2 regions of the Furfurilactobacillus sp. WILCCON 0119 genome follow, and region 2 is predicted to be linked to the other one. Evidence: riboswitches for the same ligand, from Rfam matches in the RefSeq annotation. Region 2 holds a riboswitch; the other holds the start of a gene.
The links. A riboswitch is a leader RNA that binds a small molecule or an ion and turns the genes downstream of it on or off. The one in region 2 is predicted to bind thiamine pyrophosphate.

Region 1: it holds a riboswitch for thiamine pyrophosphate, as region 2 does, so the genes downstream of both, ACRYI5_RS06545 (ECF transporter S component) here and thiM (hydroxyethylthiazole kinase) in region 2, are expected to answer to the same signal.

What each region holds. Positions count from the first base shown of each region.
Region 1 is NZ_JBPCCV010000003.1:208,950-217,082, reverse strand. Features, by position in the region: gene ACRYI5_RS06570 (alpha/beta fold hydrolase) at 1-760, opposite strand, end outside; gene ACRYI5_RS06565 (M3 family oligoendopeptidase) at 773-2,581, opposite strand; gene ACRYI5_RS06560 (alpha/beta hydrolase) at 2,705-3,682, shown strand; gene ACRYI5_RS06555 (energy-coupling factor transporter transmembrane component T family protein) at 3,748-4,404, opposite strand; gene ACRYI5_RS06550 (ABC transporter ATP-binding protein) at 4,401-5,822, opposite strand; gene ACRYI5_RS06545 (ECF transporter S component) at 5,856-6,440, opposite strand; TPP riboswitch at 6,567-6,656, opposite strand; gene ACRYI5_RS06540 (ECF transporter S component) at 6,709-7,314, opposite strand; gene ACRYI5_RS06535 (hypothetical protein) at 7,347-7,664, opposite strand; gene ACRYI5_RS06530 (nucleoside hydrolase) at 7,873-8,133, opposite strand, start outside.
Region 2 is NZ_JBPCCV010000001.1:469,502-477,634, reverse strand. Features, by position in the region: gene ACRYI5_RS02535 (LysR family transcriptional regulator) at 1-422, shown strand, start outside; gene ACRYI5_RS02530 (manganese-dependent inorganic pyrophosphatase) at 422-1,345, shown strand; gene msrB (peptide-methionine (R)-S-oxide reductase MsrB) at 1,517-1,999, shown strand; gene msrA (peptide-methionine (S)-S-oxide reductase MsrA) at 2,002-2,526, shown strand; TPP riboswitch at 2,579-2,683, shown strand; gene thiM (hydroxyethylthiazole kinase) at 2,768-3,592, shown strand; gene thiD (bifunctional hydroxymethylpyrimidine kinase/phosphomethylpyrimidine kinase) at 3,599-4,441, shown strand; gene thiE (thiamine phosphate synthase) at 4,431-5,072, shown strand; gene ACRYI5_RS02500 (hypothetical protein) at 5,180-5,434, shown strand; gene ACRYI5_RS02495 (peptide ABC transporter substrate-binding protein) at 5,522-7,156, opposite strand; gene ACRYI5_RS02490 (GNAT family N-acetyltransferase) at 7,591-8,133, shown strand, end outside.

The DNA.
Region 1 (8,133 bases), on a different contig from region 2:
AGCCACCGACAGGATCATCTTGGCCACTCATGAAAAGCATCGGCATGTGGGAATCAATACCTTGGTACCAGTGCCGCCGCGTTGATCGATCAGCAAGTTCAAACAGCACATTAAAGCCATTGTTGGTAAACGTAAAACCAGCGAGAGGATCATGGTTATAAGCGTGCACATTTTCGGGATTTGCAGAGAGCCACTGAAACGGCCAGGATTCTGGAAACCGCCGGGCGTAACCGCCAAAGGCCATGTTGTCGAGGAAATGGTTGGGACGTTTTGGCGCCAGTTTGTTCAGGAGGGCTGTTACGGGCCGGCCAAGGATAAGCGCCGGATTACGGGCAGCGGAGCCAATGATGACAGCGCCGTCCACCCAGCTATCGTAGCGGGTTAAGAACAGCTGCACGATCATGGCACCCATTGAGTGCCCAAGAAGAATGTGGGGTTGGTCAGGATAGTCATGCCGGAGTCGTTTTGCCACCACGAGCTCATCGTCAATAAGGTGGGTGACCGGATCATGCGCCCCAAAGTAACCAAGTGGGGAGTGGCCAACGGTTTGACCATGACCCAGATGATCTGCACCGGCAACCACCCAGCCGTGCGCGCTCATGAAGGTCGCAAAGTGAGCATAGCGGTTAATGTGTTCAGCCATTCCATGAACGATTTGTAGCGTTCCAACGATGGGGGTTGGGGGTGTCGGTAGCCACTGGCGGCCAACCAGTTGGTGGTGATGATCCGTCGATGGGCAGGTAAACGTCGTGCTCGTCATACGGTTCACCTCCTAAACAAGTGGATCAGACAACTTCATAAAGGCGTCAATGTCCTTTTTAACAAGGTCGGCACCAGCTTGCCAAAAGTCTGGCTGGGTCAGATCAACATCAAGGTGCTTTTTCGCCAATTCTTCCGTGGACATGTTGGCCGTGTCGCGAAGCAGTGCGATGTATTGGTCCTCAAAGTCATCCCCAGAAGCCTGGGCCTTGGCGTAGATCCCGAGGCTAAACAGGTAGCCAAAGGTGTACGGGAAGTTATAAAACGGAACGTCATCAATGTAGAAATGTAACTTGCTGGCCCAGAAATGGGGATGATACGTACCAAGGTGATTGGAAAAGGCCCACTTTTGAGCAGCAAGCATTAAATCGTTTAACCGTGCAGGGGTGACGGGACCAGTCAGTCGTTCCTTATAGTAATTGGTCTCGAATAGGTACCGGGCACGAATATTCATGAACATGGCAACTGGATTGAGGAGCTTTGTGTCCAATAGGTTCAACTGTTCGCCAACGGAACTAGCGGCCTGAACGTTTGCGTCAGCGACCACCAATTCGGCAAACGTTGAGGCGGTTTCAGCGACGTTCATGGCGTAATCACGGCGCATGGTGGGCAGATCCTTCACAACACTATAATGGAAGGCATGGCCCAGCTCATGGGCGACGGCTGACGCATCTTCTGGTGTGCCAGTATACGTTAAAAAGATTCGTGATTCCTGTCGTTCAGGCACATCCTCCATGTAACCGCCAGGCTGTTTGCCAGGGCGGTCTTCAACTTCGATCCACTGATTGTCAAAGGCGGTTTGGGCCAGGTGAGCCATTTTGGGGCTAAAGTGATCAAAGTTTTTGACGATGAAGTCCGCGGCGTCATCGTAATCAATGTGTGGTTGGGTAAAACCAGCGACGGTAATGGGCGCTGATTGATCCTGCCAGTCGTATGATGACTTGCCAAGCAGGGCAGCCTTCCGATCCATGTATGGAATAAACATTTCCTTGTTGGCTTCCACAACGTTCCACATGGCTTGAAGTGTCTGCCGGCTCATCCGGTTTTGTTCCAGCGGCTCCTTTAGGAAGGCAGTCGTGTTGTGGAGGCGATCGACTTGTAAACGGAAGCCAGCAAGGTGATTGAGTGTGTCCGCTGCCACGGCCTCTTGTTGCCCCCATGCAGATTCATAGGCGGCCATGAGGTGGTCTCTGGTCTGATTATCAGCGGCCCCAGTGAGTTGGTTTAGGGCCTGACCAGCAGAAAGCGTCTGCTGATGGCCAAAAGCATCGGTAAACGGCACTGCGACTTGACCGGCAATGGTGTCATAGTGCGTGCTCCACCCGGTTAAGCCGTCAACAGACAGCTGATTAATAACACTTTCGGTGGCTTCATCTAATTGTTCGTTGGCATGAGTGCGTAGTTCGGTAAGGTTAAAGGCAATCGGCGCGAGGGCTGGTGTGGCAACAAGCGTGGTGAACGCGTCATCGCTGACCGTCGCAAGACGTTTACCAAGTGTCACGTCAAGATCGGCAAACTTAGCGGAAACCTCGTTTAACCGCGCGATTTTTGGCGCAATGGCGTGGTTATTGAAATCAGCAGATTGGTGAGCAGTCCAAAAGACGCTGAGTTCCTTTAAACCATCGGCAGTCTCATCACGCGTGGTAATGTAGGCCGTTAGTGCTGAGTAAGCGGGTGCATCAGCGGTCAGATCCAATTCAGCAAGGGTCTGTGTTAACGTTGCGATACTTGCGGTCAGCGCTGTTAAGCGCGCGGCGGCTTCTGGTGACTCGAAACCACCGGGGAAAATGTTGTCGAGAGCCCACGTTTGTTGATATTTCATGATGGTGCCTCCTAAAAGTGAACATTATGTTACGGCCATTATAGCAGTCATTTGCGAGGAACGCCCGTTGAAGAAGGCTGGCAGGCGTGGTAAGGTGAACAAATTAGTATAGGGGGTCAATAAATGAAACAGAATCAAAATCGCCACGGCAAAAGTTCTCATGGTCACCGCCGGGCATGGGTCGTTAGTCTCATTGTGCTGGTTTGTTTAGTCTGCGGTGGTTTATTGGCCGCGGGGACGTACTTTTTCCAGGTGGCGGAGGTGCGGAGCCACAAAGCGTTTATCAATAATCAACCGTTAAAACATAGTGATCCACTGTATGGTCGTGATCAGTGGTTTAAAAAGCAGCACAAACAGCGGTGGACCATTACAGGTCAACCCGGGCAGTTAAAGCTTGTCGCTGATTACTTGCCGGCAGCAACCCCCACAAAGAAAACGGTGGTGATCGCGCACGGGTTCGGGGGAAACAAAGAAAAAATGGCGGCCTATGGGACCATGTTTCATGACATGGGCTTTAACGTGTTGATCCCAGATGATCGGGCGGCCGGGCAGTCACAGGGGAAGTACATTGGCTATGGCTGGCTAGATCGGCGTGATTATGTAAAATGGCTTAAACAAGTTGTGCAAAAAAATGGCGCAGACAGTCAACTATTGATGTTTGGTGTGTCGATGGGTGGCGCAACGACCATGATGGTCAGCGGCGAACCGGATGTCCCTAAACAAGTTCGGGCCTACATCGAGGACTGTGGCTACACATCGGTGAAGGATGAAATCAGCTATCAGGCAAAGTCGATGTATGGACTCCCCGCATGGCCACTAGTGGGGATCGTGAGTGAAATCAGTCAGATTCGCGCCGGGTATAATTATGCGGAAGCCAGCTCGGTGAATGCGGTGAAGAAAAATGATAAACCGATGTTCTTTATTCACGGTGATAAGGATACGTTCGTGCCAACCAGCATGGTTTATAAAAATTACCGCGCTGCTGGCGGACCAAAGTCGCTATGGATCGTGAAGGGGGCAAAACACGCTGCCTCATTCCGGCATGATCCAACGGCCTATCAAGCACACATCCAAGCGTTTTTAGATCAACATTTTAAATAATCCTTGTCGTAAAAAAAATCGCTTCTTCATTGACTTATCGTCAACGAAGAAGCGATTTTTTAGACTTACGATAACGAGCTAAACAACACGGTCTGTAAGCAAAGTAAGCTAATGCCAGCGACCCAATAATTCCAGATTGGAACCGAAACGACAGTCACGTGTGTTCGGGGCGCATTTTCAGTAAAGCCGTGAGAAGTCATGGCCTCGGCCAAATTTTCGGACCAGTTAAGGGCGGCCACGATGGCCTTGAAAAGCAGCTGTGGTGACCAGAAATGAAGCGTGATGCCGCGCATTTGAGCACTGGCCCGAATGATGGTGACCTCGCGACGAATCTGTGGCACAAAGTTAAGCGCACCAACCATGCCGTAAACAAAGGTTGTCGGGAGGTGGGCATTTTGTTCCAGTGAGGCCAACGTTTTTGCAGGGGTCGTTGAAAACGTAAAGAGGCCGCCGAGGCCAGCATAGGCGTAGATCCGGGTGGCAAGAACCCAAGCAAAGTGGGCGTTTTGACCACTCGTTGTGAACCGGATGGAACACCAAATCCCGACTGCGGGGATGAGTGGAATGAGGGCGAGACGAACAAACGATACTAAGGGCGCACGTCGCCAACACATAATAAAGAGACTGATGATAAGAATCAAAACATTGGCCCAGATGACGCTGGTAAACGAAATTTCGATACCGATCAAAAGAATTAAGCTGAGGAGAATGGTTGGGTTCATAGGGAAGCCTCGTAGTGGAGTTGGTGATTGATTAGGTGGATGTGCCGATCTGCGTAGTGGACCACATCCGTGAGTTGGTGGGTAATCATGATAATCGTGTGGCCATGTTGATGAACCGCCTCATGTAGTAACTGAAGCATTTGGTGCGTTGACGTTAAGTCTAAACTGGTGAGTGGTTCATCCAGGAGCAGCGTATCCGTCCCCATGATCAACATCAATAAGAGCTGTAATTTTTTCTTTTGGCCCTCACTAAGCGTGTAGACGACGCGGTCTAATAAATCGGCGAGGCCGAGGTCGCTAAGCGTGGCATCAACTTTAGCGGGTGTCCATTCAGTGGAGACTTGGTGCGTCTGGCTAAGGGCCAGTTCCTCTGCAACCGTGATGCGCAAAAACTGACTGCTGGCCTGTTGGAAGACCAACGCGACGTGTTTTGCATACTGTTGGCGGCGGATTTTGTTGAGGTCAGTCTGCCGCCAAGTAATGGTTCCCGTGTACGGTTGTAACCGTGCCAGTGCATTGAGCAACGTTGATTTCCCCGTCCCGTTAGCACCAGTAATAACGGTGAGTTGTGCCTGAAACAGGCTTAACGAGGTAGCGGTCAGTAAGGGTGTTTGGTGGCCGACCGTGAGCTCGTTGAGGTCAAATTCCGATGCTGTCTGAACGACAGGGGAAAGTGATTGTGGTTGATGAGCATGTGCCGCAAAGTCGGTAAACCGAGTGGCCGTTTCGGTGACTGTTGCCGGATGAATCTGCTGACGAGTCGGATCCAAAACGTAAAGTTGATCGATCCGGTCACGATAGTCTGATAGATCATGGTCGGCAATGAGAATCGTTTTATGATGATTGGTGGCTAACTCGCTCAACCGGTCTAATAAGACCGTACGGGCCTCAGGATCAACGTTTGCAAAGGGTTCATCCAGGAGGATCACGCGCGATTCAAGCGCAACAATTAGGGCAAGCGAAACCTTTTGCTGCTCGCCACCGGATAGGGTGGTAAATTGCCGGTCCGCAAGGTCGGCAACATTGGCGAAGGCCAGAGCGTTCCTAACCTTATCAGGAATGACTGCTGGATTGAGCCGTTGGTTTTCCAGTGCAAAAACGAGCTCTTCACGGGGAGTGGGCATAGCGAACTGTTCACCGGGATTTTGAAACATCATGGCAACCAGTGCGGTTCGGTCGTTAGGCGCCAAGACGTTAACGTCCTGACCGGCGATGGTGATGTGCCCCTGCTCTTGGTGGCCCGTAAACGCAGGGTAAAGTCCGGCGACCAGCTTCAGAAACGTCGATTTGCCAGTTCCTGATGGGCCCGTTAGTAAATTAAACGTGCCGTCGAAAACGTCAAGTGACTGATCGTTAAGGACTGGTTGTTGCTGTGCATCATAATAAAACGTAACGTGATCGAGATTAATCAATGACATAATGGTTCACTTTCATAAAAGGTAAATGTAACGTTAGGCGCGCCGATCCAGGAGGTGCGAGCGGTCGAGAAGTTTCGTAACCGCGGCAACAAGGAGACCGCCAAACAGCCACATTGAGATGACCCGGGTGATGAACAAGCCGATTAGCATCCCGGGGTGAAAGGCACTGTAACCAGAGCGAGCAAGGTCCCAAATAAACGTTACGATGGCTGTGGTGATAGCAGATAGCGAGAGGGACCATAAGTCATAACGGCGATAGCGCGTAAACGTGAAACCCAGTTCAGAACCAAACCCCTGAATAAAGCCAGAAAGAAGGGTGCTGGGGCCCCACTGTCCACCGATGATGGCCTCAACAGCGGATGCCAGGAGCTCGCCGATGGTGGCAGAACCAACTTTCCGAAGCATGAAGGCGGCGAGTGGACCAGCCATGGTCCAGAGCCCCAGCAGGGCGTCATTGGCGAATGGTGCCAACCCAAATGGGGTTAGCAACAGGGTAAGTCCGTTGTACAAAAAACCAACGGCAAAGAAAATGATTCCCATGAAAATCGCCATGATCGTGATTAAGATGACGTCACGAAGGTGCCATGAATTGTGATGTGGTGCTGATTGATGTTGCATAAAAAGTTCCTCCTATTGGTAATGTTACCGGACATTAGGAACCGCTATTTGAGACATAAAAACCCCGACACAGATAGAGTCTGTGCCGGGGCGCAATTGCGACATTGAAAACAATCCAAATTAACGGATTGTTGTGACGTATCTCCCTTCGCCGGTACTAACCGGAGCAGGTTCAATGGGTCTTATCTCAGCCAAACGGCACCCCAGATCTATTTAAACTACGCTCATCATAGCGAATACTTAGCAGAAATTCAACAAGTAATGTCCGTTAATTTGACCGACGAACGCGGAGGATTGCCCCACCAATGATCGGCACGATGATAACACCGGCAATCATTTCTGCAATTCCGTTTGTCCCAACCAAGGAAAGGAGCAGCCACATAAATGTGCCACTGTGAGGAATTCCAGGGAAGTAAACGTGGAAAATGGCAATGGTTGACCATGCACTCAAAACAACCAGTGCGGTGTTAGTGAAGGAGGCCCAAAAACCGGAAAGGACAAGTCCTAATCCCTGACGGTGACGCTTAGCCAGCGCCTGGAACGTGTACCCGACGACAAGGCCGATCATGATTCGGGGAACCAAGGCGGTCACAGGATTTCTAAACAGGAAGGCCCCAATGTTGTACGTGGTGGTCCAGGCTTGAATCAGTGAAGCTAACCCCCAGACACCACCGATGAGGGCGCCCCACCACGGTCCGAGCAGAATGGCAGCAATGGCGACGGTAAATTGAATGATGGTAATTTGCAAACCGATAACCATTAATCCCAAGGGGATGTATCCCAAAAAGGGAACGATGACCTGCACGATGATAATGGCAATAAAAAGTGCGGCCAACACGAGGTTTCTGGTGCTAGCGCTAGTAGATGTTTTCATGGTAACGAGCTCCTTTATGTTATGGGAACGGATTAAGCAAGTAGCCGCATCACGCCCATGATGATGTTGTAAAACCAAAGAATGGCACTAACTAAACATAATCCACCAATCAGTAACAGGGTGAGCCAACCAAGGCCAGCCGTTGCGCCACTTGTAAAGCCGACCGCAACGATCCAAAAAAAGCTCCCAAAAGCAATAATGGTTGGTAACAGTTGACTCCAAAAAGCGCGGGCTGCATCACGAGTAACGTCTCGTTGCCCAGCTGCAGCGATCCAAACGATTAGCGGAAAGATAACTGGTAAAAATAAAATGCTGAGGTAACAAAGGGCTGTTAACACTTTATGTGCCATGGTCACCGCCGCCTTTCCTAAATGATTACGTTCATTTTACGCTAGCAGGACGATTGACGCCAAAGTTTTTAATTGACCCAGGTGGAAAAATCGTGACGGCGACTAAACGACGCAATCATTTAGGATTACGTCATGAATCCGCATAAAAAGCGACCGCTTCCTGATTTGTTAGGAAACGGTCGCTCCAAATTGAGCAGAATATGAATGATTAATGTTGGGCAAATAAGTTGGTCAACAAGTCCATGAAATGGGCAAGGTAACGATCCTTATCAACATCAACTGCAACCTTCATGTTAGTCGTTGGGTCATTCAGTCGAGCTGAATCACCAATGGTCCGACCAATATCAGCAGGGTTAGCAGGGTCATCATGAGTGACCTTCATGTTTAAATCAATCAACTTAGCGTAGCTTGAATCGATTGAGATTCCAACAGCCAATGGGTCGTGAATGGCACAACCATTTTTATCAAT
Region 2 (8,133 bases):
AGATTCGGTTAAAGGACACGTTAAACAACGTCTGGGTAACGTACCCACGCGAGTACTACTTAGACCAAGTATTGCGTGAAAACTACAAGAATGCCATGGTTGACTTGCCAAATGCTGTGGCGCGCTTCACAACGCCTGACCAAATTTACCAATTCAGTGCTGAAACAGGGGCCTACACTGCCTTACCAAACAGCTACATCTTGGCTAAGGGATTAGAATCAGACATGTACGCTGCTCAGTTTGAACCTGGAATTAAATTTGACTTAGCGTTCGTTTTCCGTAAAGATAAAGATGAGATTCCGCGTGTCGGGAAATTACTTGATACATTCGAAACCTATTTGAATGAACAAGACTACATTTCTCGCTTAACGCAGATTCACAATAGAAAATACGGTGAACACACTGAAGGAGCAGAGAACTAATGAGCAAACAGTTAATTTTCGGGCACCAAAGTCCTGATACAGACGCCATCGTTGCAGCGAAGGCTTATTCATACCTGCAAAACCACCTTGGCTTCGATACAGAAGCAGTTGCTTTAGGGACACCAAACGAAGAAACTCAGTTTGTCTTGAACTACTTTGACGAACCAACACCACGGATCGTGACAAGCGTTGCGAATGAAGTTGACAGTGTTATGCTGGTCGACCACAATGAAGCGCAACAAAGCGTTGCTGACTTAGCTGACGTAACGGTTACCCACGTGGTTGATCACCACCGGATCGCCAACTTCCAAACGGCACAGCCGGTTTCATACCGCGCAGAACCCGTTGGTTGTACCAGCACGATCTTGGTTAAAATGTTTGACGAAGCCAAGGTTGAAATTCCGGCTCAATTGGCTGGTTTGATGTTGTCGGCCATTATCTCTGACACATTACTGTTGAAGTCACCAACAACAACTGCTGATGACCGGGCCGCCGTTATTGCCCTGGCTGAAATTGCTGACATTGATTACCAAACATACGGTTTGGAAGAATTAAAGGCCGGCACAAACTTGGCTTCAAAGTCAGAAGCGCAATTGGTTGAACAAGATGCCAAGTCATTTGACATGGGTGGCAAGACTGTTCGGATCGACCAAATCAATACCGTTGACCTTGACGAAGTGTTTGCCCGCCAAGATAAGTTAGAAGCTGCCATGGCTGCTGATGCCAAAGAAAATGGCTACGACTTATTCTTAGTGTTAGTGACAAACATCTTAGACAGCGACTCACGGTTGCTTGTTTGGGGTGAACCAGCTGATATCGTTGAAAAGGCCTTTAACACGACCTTAACCAACCACACTGCTAGTTTACCTGGTGTTGTTTCACGTAAGAAACAAGTTGTCCCACCATTGCAAGCAGCGTTCTAAATCACAAATCATGTTTAAACGGCACAAAGTGGATCAGTAATGATCTGTTTTGTGCCGTTTTTTGTTAGTTAACGATTCCGTTGAGCAAATTACTTGCGCCACTGCACAAAAAGTGGAAAATAGACTTACGAGAAGTAAGTGTTTTATTACTTCAGTTGGTTAATTTAAATTATGGTGGAGGGATTGCAAATGCAAGATAAAAAAGACGCACTCGCACGGTTGAGTAAGGAAGCATACGCGGTCACTCAAGAGGGTGCGACGGAACGCCCGTTTTCTGGGCAGTATGACGCGTTTGATAAACCAGGAATTTACGTTGACATTGTGAGTGGTGAACCCATGTTTTCGTCGCTGGATAAATATGACGCTGGTTGTGGGTGGCCCTCATTTACAAAGCCAATCGCACCACAAAACGTTCAGGAACACCGTGATCAATCATTTGGAATGGAACGAACTGAAGTACGGAGCCGCGACGCTAACTCACACCTTGGCCATGTTTTTACTGATGGTCCGATCGCAGCCGGTGGGTTACGGTACTGCATCAATTCTGCGGCCCTCCGTTTTGTCCCGGCAGATCAGTTAGAGGCCCAGGGGTACACTGACTACATCAGTCAATTTCCTAACGTTTCCCAACAAGCACACCAACAGGAGGATTAACGATGGCAGAAGAAACAGCAATTTTTGCAGGCGGGTGTTTTTGGTGCATGGTTAAACCCTTTGACACGGTTCCGGGCATCCACAGTGTTGTCGCCGGCTACACTGGCGGCCACGTGGCCAACCCAACGTATGAGCAAGTCGCCAGTCACACAACTGGGCATACGGAAGCCGTCAAAATCACGTTTGACCCAACCGTTATGTCATATGAACAACTGGTTGATATTTACTGGCAACAAACGGATCCAACTGACGCCATGGGTCAATTCCAAGACCGTGGTGACAGTTATCGTCCGGTAATTTATGTGAATGGTTCCGAACAGCGATCAGTGGCAGAAGCGTCTAAGGCAGCACTTGCCGCGTCTGGCCGGTTTGATCAACCGATTGTGACCCAGATCGAAGATGCCAAGCCATTTTACCCAGCTGAGGACTATCATCAGGATTTCTACAAAAAGAATCCGCTCCGCTTTGAAATGGAAGAAGCGGGTGGGCGAAGTGCGTTCATCAAGCGACAGTGGCAAGATCGGTAACGGCTTGAATTGACGGCACAAGAATTAATCTGTATGCTAATAATGAATAAGCGAACACCACTAGGGGGGTTCATCATTGATGAACTGAGATGGCAACTTGCCGGACCCTTTGAACCTGTAAGTTTACACTTGCGTAGGAAAGTGGTCAGCAACCCGGGTTTTTAAGGTACGATTGAGCGGGGCGCTGGACCATTAATCCTGGTTCAGCGCCCTTTTTGTGTAATTAAAAGGAGTTGTCACAATGACAAACAAGTTCACAGCCGTTGACCCGGCCTTATTAATGACCATTAGGGCGCACCAGCCGGTGGTTTTAAACCTTAGCAACATTGTCACAGTCAACGAGGTCGCCAATGCGCTAAGCGCGATCGGCGCGTCGCCCATTATGTCATGTGCACCTGAAGAAACAGCGGATCTCCTGACCATTGCCGATGCAGTTGTTCTAAACCTTGGCACATGGACACCAGCCCAAGTCACGCACATGGAGGCCCTTGGCCAAGCCGCTAACACGGCCCACGTTCCGGTGATTGTTGATCCGGTTGCCGTTGATCTTCCAAAACGACGGCAGGTGTTTGATCACTTAATGGCGATGGTTCAACCGACCGTCATTCGTGGGAACACCGGTGAAATTGCGAGTCTTGCTGGCTTGACGGCGGTAACGCGGGGAATTGACGCAGCCAACCAAAATGGCCTGTCAACCACCATTGAAACGGCCAAAGCGGTTGCAGCACAGTACCACTGCTGTGTGGTTGCGACTGGACCAATTGATATCATTACGGACGGCGACCATGTCGTGATCAACCGGGCCGGAACGCCATTGTTTGCGACCCACGTTGGTTCTGGCGACCTGCTCAGCAGTGCGCTCGGTGCATTCCTTGCGGTTAGTGACCAACCGTTGACCGCAATTGCCACAGGGACCGCGTTATTTGGGGCCATTGGCGCCTGGACGGTGACGCACCATCAATTAACTGAGCGACAACCGGGAACGTTTGGGATTCGACTATTAGATGCGCTCTGTGGCGTGACCGCTAACGACCTTGCGCCATTTATTCAATTAGGGGAGGACTAACACGTTATGAACGCATTTGATCACGATGACCAATACCCACAAGCACTGTCCATTGCTGGCTCTGATTCTGGCGGCGGCGCTGGGATGCAGGCAGATCTAAAGACCATGCAGGCGCGAAAAACCTTCGCAACGACTGTTCTTGTTGCCATTACTGCTCAAAATACGCTCGGGGTGCAGGATGCGTTTTCTCTGCCACCAAAAATTATTGATGCGCAATTTGCTAGTTTAGCAGCGGATCTCGCCATTAAAGCCTGTAAAACGGGTATGCTCGCTGACGTTACGCGGGTTAAAACGGTGGTGACGAACCTGAAGCGCTACGACTTTGGCCCGTTAACCGTGGACCCCGTAATGATTGCTAAAGGGGGCGCACCGTTGCTTAGTGACGATGCAATTGCTGTGGTTCGTGATGAGCTACTGCCACTTGCGACCATCGTCACACCAAATCTTCCTGAAGCAATGGCCTTAACCAACATGACGATAACGACTGATCAGGACATGCAACGAGCCGCTGAGCAGTTACAAACGCGTGGGACCGCCAACGTTATTATTAAAGGGGGTCACGAAGCAAATAGTGATCAGGTTCGCGATTTTGTGCTGTTAGAAAACGGCCGGTCTTTTTGGCTTAGCGCGCCGCGCATCGAGACGATCAGGACACACGGGACTGGCGACACACTCTCAGCCTGCATCACCGCTGAACTTGCGAAGGGGGCCAGCATTGAAACTGCCATTCGCACCGGGAAGCAATTCGTCACGGCGACCATAACAGACGGGATTACGGTGGGTCATGGTCACGGACCATTGAATCATTGGGCCACCATTGATGAGCAGGAGGGGCACAATGAACTTTAACGCAAAGCAATTAACGGCGTACTTTGTGGCTGGATCACAAGATGTCCCAGCTGGTCAAACCTTGCCAGATCAGTTGGCAGCGGCAATCGACGGGGGAATCACTGCTTTTCAGTACCGTGAAAAGGGACCTGGTGCACTAACAGGAACAGCCCGATTAACGTTGGGGGAACAGCTCCGGGCACAATGCCAAACGGCCAGCATTCCGTTTTTTGTTGATGATGACGTTGACTTAGCCCAAACGCTCCATGCGGACGGGATCCACGTCGGTCAAACGGATCAACGCATCGAGGCGGTCATTGCCGCCGTTCCCGACATGATCATCGGCTATTCGTGCCATACATTGGCTCAAGTTCGCACCGCAAACACGTTGGCGGCAGTTGACTACATTGGTAGTGGGCCCATTTTTCCAACGCAATCAAAAGCAGATGCGGATCCAGCCATTGGATTAACCGGGTTAACGGCCTTAGTTCAGGCAAGTCGCCGCCCCATTGTTGCGATTGGTGGCCTTACGCAAGCTAATTACCAAGCAGTGGCCAGGACAGGTGTCGCCGGCGCCGCTGTTATCAGTTTACTCACCCAGGCGCCCAACATCACTGCGGCAGCCCACGACCTGCTGGAAACATTTAGCTAAGCGGCGAAAAACATTAAACTCTCGCTAAACCAACGGGAAAAGATTGCATTTTTCTCACGCCGAGGCCTACACTAATAGCAATTAATTAGTTTACTGGGGAGAACATCATGCAGAAACGACCAAAACCAATCAATCCGGCCATGCCAACCAACATCGCGTGGGTGATGGCAGTGACCGGGATCATCATCGGACTTTTAGTAGGGGTCCTCTTACCATTCCAATTTAACGGTTCGTTCATTTGGGGGATTCTTGCCATGATTTTGACGGACATCATCTTTTTAGTTTGCTACCGCAGGGTAAGCATCCAAAAACAGACAAAGGCCCGGGCGGCCGCTGATAACGCTGAATCAGCGAGTCATTAATAGACCAATCAAAAAGGACTGCATTCCTGAATTTCTGGGAATACAGTCCTTTTTGATTGGTCAGTCGCCGTTAACTAACTTGTGGTCTTATTTACTCAAGGTTACATTTTTGAAATTGTAGTTAACGCCGGCGGTATTATAGACCAGCCCATGGAGATTGCTTCGTTGTAAGGTACCGCCCACACTGGATCCCCAGTAAAGTGGGATCACGCCTAAATCACGCGTCAACGTTGTTTGTGCCGTTTTGAGGTCCTGATAGCGTTTTTGAGCGTTGTTAGCGTCACTTCCAGCCGCTTGATCCATTGCTTGATCAAACGTCTTATCTGTCCATTTAGCCGCAATTTGATGGTTTGTGCTTTGGAAGAGTGATAAGAACGTTTCCGGATCATTGTAATCACCGCTCCAGCTTAGAACAGCAGCTTGATACTTGCCGGTCGTAATGGCACTTAACTGCGCCTTTAAGGGCACCGTCTGAATGTGCACGGTAATGCCCGGAAGTTTATTCCATTGTGACTGAAGGTACTCAGCAACCTGTTTACTATTGCCGGTATCGTTTGCTAGCAAGTTAATGGTCAACGCGGACTGACCGCTCGCTTTTAGCCCGGCCCGGGCAAGGCGCGTTGCTTTCGCCATGTCGGCTGTGGTGACGGCTTTAACACTGGTTTCCTTGGCAAAATCGGCTCCCGTTTGGGGATTTTGCATCAGTTTTGCTGGTGTTAACCCGGTTGCTGGCGTGGAGCCATCCTGAAGGGTGTCGTTTGTGAGTTGCTTTCGATTAATGGCTAGCGATAACGCCTGCCGCACGGCCAGCTGCTGAAGTGGGGATTTGGTCGTTTGATTTAATCCAATGAACGCAGAGGCGGAACCAGCCCGGTAGTGATAAGCGGGATTGCTTTTTTCATTTGCGACCTGGCTGCTGCTCAACGTTGTCAGGTCCGTTGCCCCGGAGTTGTAGAGGTTCAAACTAGTACTTGCATCCTTTACAACTGCAAAATGAATGTTTTGTAGCTTGACGTGCCGTCGATCCCAGTACTGGCTATTACGTGCCAGTGTCCACTTTGGGTTCGTCCCGGTCCAGCCCTTAATGGTGAACGGCCCGTTGTAAACTTGAGCATTTGCTGAAAGGCCGTAGTGCTTTCCCTGTGCGTTAACGACCCGCTCATTTTGCGGGAAGAAAACGGGGAACCCGAGAAGTAGCTTAAAGTAGGGAATTGGCTTTGTGAGGGTGATTTTCAGCTTATCGGAACCAACGGCCTGAATCCCAAGACTCGAAACGGGGGCTTTGCCGGCCTGGATTTCATCAGCGTTTTTCACACCGCTGAATAAGTAAGCGTATTGACCGGCCGTTTTCGGGTCGTTGGTTCGCTGCCATGCGTACACAAAGTCGGCTGCGGTGACGGGATCACCATTGGACCATTTTGTGTTTTTACGAAGTGTGATGGTCCAGTTCAAACCATCTTTTGAAACTGTTGTTTTAGCGGCCAGCGCTGGTTGTGGTGTATTGTTTTTACCGATTCGGTAGAGCCCTTCATCGGAGTTTGCTAGCGCTGTCAGTGACGTGTTATCCGTTGCCTTGGACGGATCAAGGGAGAGCATTTCAGTCTGTTCAGTAACGTTTAGTGTGTGTTGATCTGCGGTTCGATGCTGGCCACAAGCGGCCAGGGTCAACGTTAAGGTGAGCAGTAAACCCACAGTGATGGCAGAGCGTTTCATTCGTGACATAAGTCAACCTCGTTTAGAATCAAAATTTTCAATGCCTGAAAAAAAGACAGCCCCCGAGGACTGTCTTTGGCAATAAAAAAATCACCAAGTCCGCGGGTTTATGACCCATGCAGACTTGATGATCAAAAAAACTCATCAAAAGACGCCGGCACGGATACAATCGAGTATCACACTCAGATTGCATCCGTTTCTAACGGCGGTTACGCAACCTGATTACCAGCTTTGCCAAGTATTCAACTGAACGTTAGAAAATTGCATGTTGATGAATTCCTTTCGTTTAAACTGTCTTTTATTCATTGCCAATTAAGATACGCCACTCATAATTCATCTGTCAACCAATTATTTTATAAAACCTGTCGAAAAGATTCCGTTTTTTGGCGCAACTTATGGTAAATTATTAAAGAGTGACGAAACGAAAATAAAGGATGGACGCTATGTTTACACATCAATTGGACGAACACCTAGCTTTAAAATTGATCAGTGAAGAGGACGCGGATAAATTATATACATGGATCGACGAAGACCGTGCCGAATTTAGTAAGTGGCTGGCATGGGCAAACGACATGCAGTCCGTTGATGACGAAACTGGCTTTATTAACCATGCGCGTCATCAGTTTGCAGATGGCAAGATGCTGCCGTTGACGCTGGTGATCGATGGTCACGCGGTTGGTAGTATTGATCTACATAACATTGATTCAAACAATGCGCATGCTGAGATTGGCTACTGGCTCAGTTCACGCTACCAGGGCCAGGGACTAATGACACGGGCCGTTGATCGGTTACTTACGATTGGATTTGATGAATTGAATCTACACAAGATCATCTTAAACGCCGATGTCAATAACAAAGCTAGTCAAGCCGTTGCTGAACGGTTAAACATGCATTTTGACGGGACACTTCGGGATCACGTTCTGATCAACGACACGTTCCAGAGTCTCGCCACCTATTCCATGCTGGAATCAGAATGGGAAGCACGG